DNA from 4 places in the Pseudoalteromonas sp. 13-15 genome. Region 3 is predicted to be linked to each of the others. Evidence: predicted binding sites of a transcription regulator. Region 3 holds the regulator's gene; each other region holds the start of a gene.

Region 1 (3,469 bases), on a different replicon from region 3:
GAAAAACGACGACGAGAAACAGGGCCAAGCAATAAACTAACAATAGGGTCTAGTGGCAGTGTTTTGCTAAGTGCATGCTTGTTTTTATTCTGGTTTGTAAAAGCGCCGCTGACAGTACTAATTAAGTCGGCGTATTTAGACTCTATTGCATCTTCCACTTTAGGTGCTCGGTATATCGAATCACCAACAAGCGTTAAAGACTCGTCAATAGATGGATTAAAGCTTAAGTCGCGATAGCGCCCTTGCACTTTGCTCCATTCTTTTTGAGTTTTAACATCTTTGTTTTTAGCGTAGTCAGAAAACGCCTGATGTAAAAAGCCCATAAGTAAAACAGGTCGTTTTGCCTGCTGCACAATATCGGCTAAAGATTGAAATAAATGTAAATCTTTGTTTTCACGAGATTGATAATCTAAAGCTTTACCCATTTCATCAAGTAAAATTAAAACACCGTCTTCATTTTTACTTGGTTTTTGTAGGATCTTTTTTATTTCTGCTAAGCATTTATCATCATCAAAATCAGCTATTTCTGTTTTATCAAAGTCTTCATCAAATGCATTAAGTAAGCTGACTAAAATACTGTTTGCTGGGGCTTCTAAACCACAAACATGTTTAACAGTTTGCCAACCGTTTTTTAACGCAAAGCGCTCTTCAAAATCGGTAATAACACTTTGAGAATTATTTAATTTTTTTAGGGCATAACTACGTTTTTTTGTGTCGGTAGAGAGCAAGCAAGATAAAAACAAAGCAACGGTAGATTTACCTGACCCATAAGGGCCTGTAATTGTAAATGCACGTTGTGTGCTATTTTCAAATTCGCGACTAATAGTATCAAGTACATTTATAGCTGTACCATGCAGTACAAATTCATCTATAAATGGAGAGAAATCAGTATTATCGGTATCAATTCGTGTCGAACTTTTGTAGCGTTGATTTATTGTAATTAAAGATTCAGACATGTTATTTACCGTAGTACATTTTTAAGTAATCGATCGCATTATTTTTTATATCAGTAGATATACTTACTTGACGTAAACCCAGCGAATCCACCCAAGTTACATTCTTACTTGTAAAGCCCTGCGCTTCATCCAACTTTTGCCCTAACCCAGACTCTGAAAGCCTAAATATTCTTCCCGGTGAGCAAGGTTTTGTAAGTAAAGAATCAAAATCAATAGTACCTACATTAGAGTCTTGTGTTTCTGCATTAAAAAACTCAAGCAGTGCATAAATAAATATTTCAACAGGTAGTTCAGGGCGTTCAGCAAGGTTACTTACATAAAAGCCGCCACCATTATCTTGTACTAAATTTAATTCAGCTAAAGGCGATGTAAAATGGTCTTCATCAACTTTAACAGCTTTTTTTGCTGTACTATTTTTTTGTTTTTTGCTGTAAGTATTTAAAAAACAATCTACATCTTTTTTTAGTGTACTTAAGTTACTCAGCTCTGTTTTAACTAGTCGTTTAGCATCGTCATAACAGTCATCTACTAGTTTACTTTTTTCAAAATATTGAACGTTAGAGTAGTTAAAAAAGTAACGATATGCAGTTAGGCTTATGTTGTTAAAGTTCAGCCAAAAATGAATAAGCCATACAGAACCAGGAAGCTCTAAAAAAGGGTCGTGTCCATCTACAGTTTTATCGCCAAATAAAAACTTTCCGTTATTAGCTACAGAGTGAGCTATTTCACCTTTGTTTATTTTTTCTATCACATTAGCCGACTCAGCCCAATACTGAATCGCCTTAACCATATTCTTGCCTACACCTAGTTCAACAATAGAGTGACGTATACTTTCTTCGTTAGAAGAAAAATTGCCTTTATTATTCAAGTGATTAATAGCTTTAAATAGCCATCCATAGCGTAAAGGGAAGGTGTCGTGCCCTGTAAATTTAGCTTTCATGCTTAAAACTGCTCCTGGAGAAATTGTCCAACGCCGCACATATTATACGGATTATTAGCTGAGAGAAAGCTCTAATTTTATGATTTACTGTTTATTTATACAGTTATTGTTGATAAAAAAGTTGTCCAACGGGTTACAAATCTGTACCTTTCTTTGTATTATACATTTTTACTTATCTAATACTTTGATTTAGTGATAAAAGGTTAGGTTCTATATTGAAGGGATATCAATGCTGACAAAAATTCTAGCAAATTTTTCTGAGGATGAACTATTAAGTTTTCTTCCCAAAAATTCAATAAATTTCGCACTGCAACTTGATGCAAAAGATAATCAGATAACAGAAAACAACTCTTACAATAAAAATAAACTTGCCGGTATAGTTGCGAGTGTTAAACAGGTCGACTTTATTTTTGACTCTCAATTACGAAATAAACTTATCGACCGTTTATCTGCAACGCAACTAGCCGAGCTATTTCCAAGCTTTGAACTTGAAGCAAAAAATGTTACACCAAAATACTATGATGCGATAATAAGTTGGGCAAATGATAACCCTAAAAAGTTTGCTGAGTTACTAGGGCTTTCTGTATTGTATGAAAGTCAGCTAGAACAAGATAATGGCTTAAAAAGCATATCTTGTATTGAGCCAAACTACGGTCTCTACCCTTATCAGCAAGGCATTAGTAAACAGGTTTTCTCTCAGCTCGGCCAAAATAAAAAACGAGTATTGATTCATTTGCCTACAGGCGCTGGTAAAACACGTACCGCAATGAATATAGCTTCTGAACATCTCAGGCAATCAGAGAATAACTTAGTTTTGTGGTTAGCAGACAGAGAGGAGCTTTGTTCACAAGCTTACTCTGAATTTTCAAAAGCATGGCAGTCTTTGGGTAACCGTGCCACTTCTCTTTATGGGTTTTATTCAAGTTCCACAGAAAGCCTAAGTGGTATTGACTCTGGCTTTGTAGTTGCTGGCTTACATAAGTTTTTAAGTTTAAGAAAAAGTGACTCAAGGCAACTACAACTTTTATATAGCAAACTAGCTGAAAAAGTCACGCTAGTTATTTTTGATGAAGCTCACAAAGCTGTTGCCCCTAAATTTCAAGAAGTGATTCAAGACTTTATTGATGATGAGGCGTTTCATGCTGACCTAATAGGTTTAACAGCAACCCCAGGAAGAAGCTATTCTGAGGATGGATTATCTGAAGAAGACGCTCGCCTAGCTAATTTTTTCTATAACAATAAAGTATCAATGCAAATTTCGGGCTATTTATCACCAATAGATTACTTAGTAGAAAAAGGTTACTTAGCCAAAGCGAACTTTAAGTCGTTAAATTATGATCATTCAGGTATTGCTGCATACGAATTAAGGGATGCGGGCGGTGTTGAGACAATGACGACTTTAGCAAGTAACATAGAGCGTAATCGACAGATCTTAAAAACGATAATTGATGAATGTAACCTTGGCTCACAAATCATCGTTTTTGCGTGTACCGTAGAGCACGGAATTAACCTTGCTACCGCGCTTGCCTATCAAGGTATAAAAGCAGCATCTATTGATAGTAAAAATGATACA
Region 2 (3,469 bases), 1.4 Mb from region 3:
GGAAGCGAATTGCCGGTGGGTGGATTTAAGCCTTGGCTTGTAGCAATTAGTACGGGTGTAATTTGCGCCGTTATGTTTTCTATTAAACCGTTATTTGATTTGTTCGATATTCCGCCACTTAGGGTACTGCGTCGTAATTTAGGTGACAAACTAGCGGTGAGCCGCGTGCACTTGGGTATGAGTGCATTGACCGTGTTTTTGTTAATGTGGTTATTTAGTAACAATATAAAAATAACGCTAATATTATTTATAACCACACTAACTTTAATTGGCGTGTTGTTTTTAATATCTAAACTTATATTTGGCGGTGGCCGAAAACTGGGTTTAAAACCAGGTAATAGTTGGTCATTGGCTATTGCGTCGATTCAAAAGCGTGCCAATGTAAATGCAGTTCAACTTATTAGTTTTTCGCTCGCCATTAAACTGCTTCTGTTTTTAGTTGTGCTTAAAAATGACATGATTGCTGATTGGCAGTCGCAATTACCAAGCGATGCGCCCAATGCATTTTTAGTTAATATTACTCAAAACGACCTTGAACCAATCAATAATTACCTTGCTGAGAAAGACATTTTAGTGTCTGACTTCTACCCAACGATTCGAGGGCGTGTTAACGCGGTAAATGGTGAGTTGGTTGCACGTGAAGTATCTCTTCAAGACAATGAGAAAAAAGATGAAGAAGCGCGTTCGGGTATTGGCCGTGAGCTAAACTTAACGTGGCTTAAAGATGTACCGGCTCAAAACGAGATAATTCAAGGTGAATGGTTTGGTGAAAACGCAGTGGCCGAGGCATCAGTTGAAGAGTCGATGTTAGAGCGCCTTGATGTTGAAATTGGCGACACACTTACCTTTTTAATTGGCGCGCAGTCGTTCGATGCTAAAATTACCAGCGTTCGCACAGTTAACTGGGCAACGCTTAAACCCAACTTCTTTATTATACTCAGCCCAGATGTACTTAAAGACTTTCCGGCAACGTATATTTCGTCGGTTAGGATAGAACCTGAGCAAAAGCGCGACTTTAGCCAACTGCTGCGCACCTATCCAACCATTACTGCAATCGATGTAGACAACTTTGTAAAGCAAATACAAACCACAATATCGCAAGTCTCACTTGCCATTGGTTTTGTACTTGCCATTGTTGTTTTGTGCGGTGCATTAGTACTCATTTCGCAAGTGCAAGCGAGCTTAGGTGAACGCATGCAAGAAATTGTAATTTTAAGAACATTAGGTGCTAAAAGCCGTTTAATTAAAAATGCGACCTTGTACGAGTTTTTATTATTGGGTGGGTTAGCCGGTTTAGTTGCTGCATTTTTTAGCGACTTAGCGCTTTTGATTGTGCAGCAACAAATGTTTGAACTTACGGGCAAGCTTCATCCACACATATGGATTATAGGCCCGCTTGCTGGTGGTTTATTTGTAGCCGGGTTGGGTTATTTAATGATTGCCCGTACCCTTAAACAAAACACCCAAGGGTTAGTTCGCGCTTTAGGGTAAACTAACTATTATTGCGTTTAAAATGCTCGCTATTTAAGCGAGCATTTTTGTTTTTGCTTGGTACTGGTATTTTATACAGTGCTCTGGCATTATTAGCCTAATTTACAATAAAAACAACGAGAATGTGATTTGGCCATTATTTTAGGGATCGACCCAGGATCGCGTTTGACTGGTTACGGTGTAGTTGCTCACCAAGGTGCTAAATTTACTTATTTAGGCAGTGGTTGTATAAAATTAGCCGAACATCCTTTTCCGGTACGCCTTAAAATGATTTACCAGGGCATCACTCAACTTGTTGAGCAGTTTTCGCCTGAAACGTTTGCTATAGAAAAAGTATTTATGGCTCATAATCCCGATTCTGCATTAAAACTTGGCCAAGCGCGTGGTGCTGCCATTGTGGGTGCTGCAATGGCTGATTTGCCAGTGTTTGAGTATTCGGCAAGGCAAATTAAACAAGCTGTAGTAGGCAACGGTGGTGCAGACAAAAGCCAAGTCCAGCATATGGTAAAAAATATTCTAAAATTACCAGGTACGCCTCAAGCCGATGCAGCAGATGCATTAGCAATAGCAATTTGCCATGCTCATTCAGAACAAAATTTAATTAAACTAGCGGGCAGCGCAAGCAAAACCGTTAGAGGACGCTTAAGGAAATAACAATGATAGGCCGCTTAAATGGTATTTTAGTTGAAAAACAACCCCCCGAAATTTTACTTGAAGTAAGCGGCGTGGGTTATGAAGTACAAATGCCAATGACCTGTTTTTACGACTTACCAAAAGTGGGTGAAAACACGATTGTTTATACTCATTTTGTAGTGCGTGAAGATGCGCAGTTACTGTTTGGTTTTAATAATAAAACAGAGCGCGCATTATTTAGAGAGCTTTTAAAAGCTAATGGGGTAGGGCCAAAACTCGGGCTCGCTATTTTATCGGGAATGTCGGCGCAACAGTTTGTTAGCTGTGTAAATAATGAAGATGCTACATCGCTGGTTAAATTACCGGGTGTGGGTAAAAAAACCGCTGAACGTTTAGTGCTTGAGATGAAAGACCGTCTAAAAGATTGGGGTAATGATTTATTTACACCATTTAGCGATAGCGCAGTGATAGAGCCTCACAGCGATGCATTAGTGGCTAATCATGCAGCGGATGATGCCGTTTCTGCACTTGTTGCATTAGGGTATAAATTGCCACAGGCACAAAAAGCAGTAAAATCGGTGAGTAAACCGGATATGTCTACTGAGGTTCTTATAAAAGAATCTTTAAAATCGATGTTGTGAGTAACCCATGATTGAAGCGGATCGCTTAATTGACGCGACTGAAAAAACAAATGAAGACTCGATTGACCGAGCAATTAGGCCAAAACTGTTGGCTGATTACCGAGGTCAACCGCATGTTAAGCAGCAAATGGAAATATTTATTGAAGCTGCACGCAGCCGCGATGAAGCGCTTGATCATTTATTAATATTTGGTCCGCCAGGTTTAGGAAAAACCACATTGGCGAATATTGTAGCAAACGAATTAAACGTAAATATTAAAACCACCTCAGGACCTGTACTTGAAAAAGCAGGCGATTTAGCGGCACTTCTTACAAACCTTGAAGAAGGTGATGTACTGTTTATCGACGAGATCCACAGGTTAAGCCCACAGGTTGAAGAAATACTTTACCCTGCAATGGAAGACTATCAGCTTGACATAATGATAGGTGAAGGCCCTGCTGCACGTTCTATCAAACTGGATTTGCCGCCATTTACGTTAATAGGCGCTACAACGCGTGCAGGCTCACTCACATCGCCACTGCGTGACCGTTTTGGTATAGTGCAGCGTTTGGAGTTTTATTCAGTAGAGGATTTATCGCATATAGTGGGCCGGTCAGCTCATTATCTGGAGCTAGAAATGTGCGACGATGGGGCTAGTGAAATAGCTAAACGGTCACGGGGTACGCCGCGTATTGCTAATCGTTTATTGCGCCGTGTGCGAGATT
Region 3 (3,469 bases):
GCTGGTTTAAAAACTTTTTTCATGTGTGTTTATCTTATTATTTTTACGAGACATTTTACGCGATGGTTGAGCAAGGTGAGTGCGACAAAATGTCGCACTAGTGCATTAAAATAGCGTTTCAGCACAATAGCGCCAATTGTAAGCAGCAATAGCACTCTAAAATAAGAGTATTACTATATAAAACGTCTATTTATAGGGTGTTGATTTGGTATAAAGGTAAAACTGCGTTAAAGTTTGCATGGTAACCATTAGAGGATAAATACGAGACAATGTCGGAAATTCAATTTTTAAATGTAGATCTAGAGCTTGAGTCAAAACAAGATATTAGTGTGCTGGTGGCCGACCTAAAAAAAGTCGCAACGATTTTACATTATGACAAAGACGAATACCGTCAATTAGCACGTATTGAGGTAGCTGGCGATGTAAAATCACCAGACAAAGCAATAAACCATATATGTGAGCTTATTGAGTCATGTTCACGCAATGCATTAAAGCAATGGTTAAGCTGCTCACGTAGAACGTTTGATATAGGGTTTGAGTCAGGCACGTCGCCAAAATGTTTTAATCAAGCTTTACATGCAGATACACTACTGCGTATATCTGCTATTGGCGCGGGTATGGAAATAACAATTTACCCTCTCGAAAAATAACTTACGTCTTTCGCTCAACAACGGCTGCGGTCATTTTTGATACGCAGCATAGCTCGTTGCGGCTGTTTGTAATTTTTATTTCCCAAACAGAGCTTCGTTTTCCAATATGAAATGCGCGTGCTGTTGCCGTTAATGTACCATTGCGAGAAGCCTTTAAATGGCTTGCACTTATTTCTTGCCCAACACAGTAAAACTTTGTGAAATCAACTACAAAATTAGCAGCATAGCTCGCTACGGTTTCGGCGAGTACAACGTTTGCGCCGCCATGAACCATGCCAATAGGGTTATGGTGTGCAGGGATTGCAGGCATGGTTGCTACTAGATAATCGTCGCCTATCTCTGTTATTTCGATTCCCATGGTTTTCATTAGCGTCCCTTGGCCATTAATGCCTTCGTCCAATTGTTTACACAATGCTAATGTAATGGGTTGATGCCAAATACTCATATAGATTCCTTTAAATTTAATGTAGCAAGTTACTATTTTTATAGGCTATTTTAGAAAGCCCCTAAAATGTACACGTAAGGAAGTAATTTGGCTATTTGAACGAATAATTTAAATTTGCGATTTTTATTTAACTGTATATACTCACAGTTAAATGTACTGTATGGAAAACCAGTTGTATGCGCCCATTAACTAAACGCCAAGCTCAAATACTCGAATTAATTAAAGTGTTTATTAAAGACACTGGTATGCCGCCTACACGTGCCGAAATAGCACAAACGTTAGGGTTTAAAAGTGCAAATGCCGCTGAGGAACATTTAAAAGCCCTTGCCAAAAAAGGGGTGATTAAAATGAAACCTGGCGCAAGCCGTGGAATTCAACTTGTTGAAGAAGAGGAGCCAGAACAATTAGGTTTACCGCTTATTGGCCGAGTTGCGGCAGGTTCCCCTATTTTGGCGCAAGAACATGTTGAAAGCCACTGTAAAATTGACCCATTAATGTTTAAACCAGCTGCCGACTTTTTACTGCGCGTAAACGGTATGAGTATGAAAGATATAGGCATTATGGATGGCGATTTACTTGCTGTGCATAAAACACAAGTGGCTGAAAATGGTCAAGTTGTGGTTGCCCGTGTTGATGACGATGTAACCGTAAAACGCATCGAAAAAGCGGGTCGTCAGGTATTGCTTCATGCCGAAAATGACGAGTTTGCACCAATTAAGGTCGATCTTGAAACTGAGTCGTTCAACATTGAAGGCTTAGCAGTGGGTGTAATTCGTAACGCGGACTGGATGTAGTTTTTCTTATTTTATAAAAAGCGCACTTTTTTGGTGCGCTTTTTTTATTTTTAAAATTTTGTTTGTTTTTTATTCACACTCTTTCATTTCATCCTTAGCCCTTACCACCTCTCGATTTGAGCTATTTCTCTCTACGTTCAACTAAGTCAACTCTCTACTTTTTATATATTTATTGTTTGTTTTTAATACAAAAAACTTGCATGGTGGTTAAATATTAACTAATTGTTAATAAGCTGACGCTGGCAATACTCATCGCTTTTAAGTTTTGAGCACACACAATAAACTTTTGCTAGCGCAGTGAATGCCAATTTTTATAAATAAAACGGCATTAATAAAAAAATAAAAATAACGAATTGGCGTTTAAGCCGTATGCCTCTTCGCTTTGCACTAGCAACAGCATCAAAGGAGTCGTCACATGGGTAAACTTAGTTGTACCTTGTGGCTTATATTGTGTGTTTTTCCGCAGTTAGCCTTGGCAAATAGCCAATTTAATATGCGTAAAGGCGTTACAGATATAAGTGAAAATGTTTACGAATTACACATGACCATATTTTTTATATGTTGTGTGATTGGGATAATAGTGTTTGCCATTATGCTTTGGGCACTCATTCATCATCGCAAATCTAAAGGAGCGGTTCCCGCTCAATTCCACGAAAGCACCAAAGTAGAAATTCTTTGGACCGCCATTCCATTTGTTATTTTAATTGCTATGGCAGTGCCAGCTACAAAAACGTTAATAGCGATGGAAGATGCCAGTAAAGCCGACTTAACAATTAAAGTTACAGGTTCACAGTGGAAATGGCATTATGAATACATGGGAGAAGATGTAGAGTTTTACTCAATGCTTGCAACTCCTCAGGATGAAATAACTAATTTAGCTGATAAAAACCCAAATTATCTACTTGAGGTAGACAAACCCCTCGTACTGCCAATTAATCAAAAAATTCGTTTTTTAATGACCTCAGATGATGTTATCCACTCTTGGTGGGTACCAGACTTTGCCGTTAAAAAAGATGCCAACCCAGGCTTTATTAACGAAACATGGACCAACATAAACGAAGAAGGCATTTACCGAGGTCAGTGTGCTGAGCTGTGCGGTAAAGATCACGGGTTTATGCCCGTTGTGGTAGAGGCCAAATCTGAGGCTGACTTTAAAGTATGGTTGGCCGATGCTAAACAAGCTAAGCAACAAGCAGCTTTAGCTGATGCCGCTTTACTTGATCAAACATTACCTAAAGAAGAGCTAATGGAGCTGGGCGCTCAAGTATACATGGCAAGTTGTGCAGCATGTCATCAACCTACAGGGTTAGGGCTACCGGGCGTATTTCCGGCTCTAAAAGGTAGCCCAATTGTACTTGGCGATATAAAAGGTCATATAGACATACTTATTCATGGGAGCCCAGGTACGGCAATGCAATCATTTGCCAAGCAGTTATCTATAAAACAATTGGCTGCGGTTATTACTTACAAGCGAAATGCATGGGGTAACGATACCGGTGATGTTATTCAGCCTAGTGAGATTCAAGCAGCACTTGATGCCGACGTGGAGGCTAACTAATGAGTAGCATAGCAGAACAACC
Region 4 (3,469 bases), 320 kb from region 3:
CAAATGCGGCATCGTCTTGGCGATTACCTACTAAGCGTAGGTACGATAGCGCATCTTTAATTTCTTGACGCTCGAAGAATCGCATACCACCGTAAATGCGATATTTTAAGCCTTCTTGCAGCATGGCTTCCTCGAGTACACGAGATTGCGCGTTACTACGGTATAAAATAGCGGCGTCTTGCAACGCGTTACCAGCATTTAACCAACTACGTAATTTGCTACTCACAAAGCGGGCTTCGTCTAGCTCGTTAAAGGCGGCATAAATTGATATAGGCTCGCCTTCGTTACCATCGGTCCATAAGCTTTTTCCCATACGCTCGGAGTTATTTTTTATAAGCGCATTAGATGCTTTAAGAATAGTTGCGGTTGAACGGTAGTTTTGTTCAAGGCGAATAGTTTCAGCATCAAAGTCAGTTAAAAAACGTTTTATGTTTTCTATTTTAGCGCCGCGCCAGCCGTAAATACTTTGGTCGTCGTCGCCAACAATCATTATGCTGCTTGTGTCGCCGGCAAGTAACTTTAACCATGCGTACTGAATGGTATTAGTATCTTGAAACTCGTCTACTAGCATGTGGGCAAAGCGCTGTTGGTAGTGGCGAAGTAACGTCGGGTTATTTTTTAATACTTCATAGCTGCGTAGCAGTATTTCAGCAAAATCGACCAAACCAGCCCTGTCACACGCTTCCTGGTAGGCGGCATATACACGCAGCATCATTTGCTCGTTTATATCATAAGCTTGAATATCTTTAGGGCGAAGTGCTTCGTCTTTTTTAGCGCTTATGTACCAACCAAACTGTTTTGCAGGCCACTTTTTATCATCAATATTCATTGATTTTAATAAGCGCTTGATCATACGAAGTTGGTCATCAGAATCTAAAATTTGAAAGGCTTCTGGTAAGTTAGCTTCACGGTGATGAGCGCGTAAAATACGGTGTGATAAACCATGGAAAGTACCAATCCACATCCCGCCAACCGGTGCTTTTAAGGTTTCTTCAACGCGGGTACGCATTTCTTTAGCTGCTTTATTGGTAAAAGTTACCGCAAAAATACTATAAGCTGATGCTTGTTCAACTTGCATAAGCCACGCGATACGATGAACTAACACTCGTGTTTTACCAGACCCAGCACCGGCCAACACCAGCATGTTTTGTAATGGGGCTGCAACGGCATCGCGTTGTTTGTCATTTAAGCCGTCGAGTAATTCTGAAACGTCCATCGTTACGCCTTTTTAATCAATATTGAGGGCAGTATAACAGGTGTTTTTGTTAGGCTAAATAAAATACTGTTTTTATGAACAGCTATTATAAAAATAGCCTCTAAAACCAATCAGCTGGATAGTTTTTGGCGTGGATAAGTGACTAAAATTAATAATAAAAATAATCAAATTGACCTATATTTAGTAAAAAATACCAAAGTAATTAGTGAGTCGTAATTTAACTAGCTGATTTTTAAGCTTTAATAAATTGGCATAAAGTGTGATAGTAAGTAGATAACTAAAATTTAAAATTAATTAACTACAGAGGTGAGTATGGCTGATCAAGGGTCTGGCGGTAATGTGATTGCTGCATTGTGTAATATATTTTTTCCTGGTTTAGGGCAACTAGTACAAGGGCGTATTTTAGCGGCTATATTTTTTGCGCTAGCTATTGTTATAAGTTACGCACTTATTTACGTACTCGTTGGTTTTGTATTAGTCCCTATTATTTATTTATGGTCGATAATAGATGCGGCACGATACCGCTCGCGAAGTTAGGTATTTAAACGTTTTACAAAAATAGCGCCCAATGGCGCTATTTTGTTTTTTAGGGTCGGCGTTACAGCTAATTTACGGGTATAATCGCGTTATTAACGTTTAATAAGTAATAGCTATGGAATATCAATTTATACGTGACCCTATTAGTGGTTTACGAATTAAAATAAGCAGCGAACACGCAATAATAGGTCGTTGGTTAAACGAAGAAATTGGCAAAGACAAAGTCGCTATGGTGCAAGCACTTATTGTGTCTGTCAAAACGAGTTTTGAGCCAGTCACTCTAAAAGGCCAAGAAATAGATTTAATTTTATCTAAAGATGAGGCCTTATTTGAGGCTCATGCTCTGCACCAAGACAGCGAAGACTTAATTGCCTATCAAGATGATGATTTAATGCTTGAAGAGAACGACTTAAGCAGTGGTTGTGGTTTTGAAGACTTTGTTGATTTAATCGAGTCGTGGGCTGAGTTTACCAGTAATCGATAAAAATAATTAAAACAGACATAGCAAATGCAAAAACAGCGCTTTCTCTGTATTATTAAAACAACTAAAAACGACAGGAATTGATATGTCTGCCAATTTAAATAAGCTAGTAGTCATGCTAGAAATGCAAAACGCCATGAATACAAAAGTGCATGAACAATGGTTTACACAAGGGTTTGAATGGTATCGCGCTATTTGGGTTGAGTGTGCCGAAATGCTAGATCATCATGGCTGGAAGTGGTGGAAAAAACAAACACCCGATACCGAGCAAGTTATTTTAGAATTGGTTGATATTTTTCACTTTGGTTTGTCGCTACGTATTGACGGAAAAACAAGCTATCAAGACTTAGCAAAGCAATTAGAAAGTGAGTTGAGCCAAGTTCAGCAAGCTGATGACTTTAAGCAAACGTTAGAAATACTTGCGGCATCTGCTGTTGCAGATAAAGCGTTTAATGCATCAGCATTTGCCGGTTGTATGGCACAAATGGGCATGGATATTGACGATTTATACCGTGGTTATGTTGGTAAAAATACCTTAAACTTTTTCCGCCAAGACCATGGTTATAAAGACGGTAGCTACATTAAAGTGTGGAACGGGCAAGAAGATAACGAGCACTTAGTGGAAGTAGTTAAAAGCCTTGATACCGAACATGCAGACTTCGCAAAATTAGTCTATCAAGGCCTTGAGGCACGTTACCCAAAAAGCTAAATAATAGTACGGTAGTCGGTTACATTTAAGTAATCGGCTATTTCGTTGTGTGGTTGCTGACTGTCGGGGTTGGCAACCGCAAGTAAGTGTCCAATGCCGTATTCTTTTGCGGCATTTAATACAGCTATGCTGTCATCAACAAACAAAGTACGTGTTTTGTTAAATCCTAAATCATTTTGTACTTGGTGCCATAAACTTTGCTGCTCTTTACTTACGCCATATTCATGAGTCGACACTACACCATCTAAATAATTATCGATTGCGGTGTGTTCAAATTTCATCATGACGTTTTCTGGATGTGCGTTGGTAAGCAATATAAGCTCTTTTCCTGCTTTTTTTAGCTCCGTTAAAAAATAGGGCACGTCGTCACGAACTTTTATAAGGTGCTGTGTTTCTCGCTTTAAATCCATAATTGGTAATTTAAGCTGATCTTCCCAATAATCTAAGCAATACCACTCAATTTGGCCGCTTACAGCTTGGTAGCGTTTAAAAATATCTTCTTTTGCTTCGCTCAGGCTTATATTTT

What was found. The regulator LexA, encoded in region 3, represses DNA repair genes until DNA is damaged. The targets are predictions, from matches to a motif close to TACTGTATNNNNATACAGTA.
Region 1: a site for LexA is predicted at 1,982-2,001, ahead of ATS72_RS16995 (DUF4007 family protein). Genes of this name have one in related genera too.
Region 2: a site for LexA is predicted at 1,553-1,572, ahead of ruvC (crossover junction endodeoxyribonuclease RuvC). Genes of this name have one in related genera too.
Region 4: a site for LexA is predicted at 1,281-1,300, ahead of uvrD (DNA helicase II). Genes of this name have one in related genera too.

Annotation. Positions count from the first base shown of each region.
Region 1 covers NZ_CP019163.1:324,149-327,617, forward strand. Annotated here, with positions in the region: gene ATS72_RS16990 (hypothetical protein) at 1-956, opposite strand, end outside; gene ATS72_RS16995 (DUF4007 family protein) at 958-1,896, opposite strand; gene ATS72_RS17000 (DEAD/DEAH box helicase) at 2,126-3,469, shown strand, end outside.
Region 2 covers NZ_CP019162.1:1,220,325-1,223,793, reverse strand. Annotated here, with positions in the region: gene ATS72_RS05670 (ABC transporter permease) at 1-1,491, shown strand, start outside; gene ruvC (crossover junction endodeoxyribonuclease RuvC) at 1,621-2,145, shown strand; gene ruvA (Holliday junction branch migration protein RuvA) at 2,148-2,765, shown strand; gene ruvB (Holliday junction branch migration DNA helicase RuvB) at 2,773-3,469, shown strand, end outside.
Region 3 covers NZ_CP019162.1:2,631,381-2,634,849, forward strand. Annotated here, with positions in the region: gene ATS72_RS12200 (hypothetical protein) at 1-23, opposite strand, end outside; gene ATS72_RS12205 (hypothetical protein) at 270-650, shown strand; gene ATS72_RS12210 (PaaI family thioesterase) at 652-1,095, opposite strand; gene lexA (transcriptional repressor LexA) at 1,272-1,889, shown strand; gene coxB (cytochrome c oxidase subunit II) at 2,305-3,447, shown strand; gene ctaD (cytochrome c oxidase subunit I) at 3,447-3,469, shown strand, end outside.
Region 4 covers NZ_CP019162.1:2,310,227-2,313,695, reverse strand. Annotated here, with positions in the region: gene uvrD (DNA helicase II) at 1-1,216, opposite strand, end outside; gene ATS72_RS10750 (hypothetical protein) at 1,529-1,753, shown strand; gene ATS72_RS10745 (YacL family protein) at 1,869-2,237, shown strand; gene ATS72_RS10740 (dUTP diphosphatase) at 2,320-2,943, shown strand; gene yrfG (GMP/IMP nucleotidase) at 2,940-3,469, opposite strand, start outside.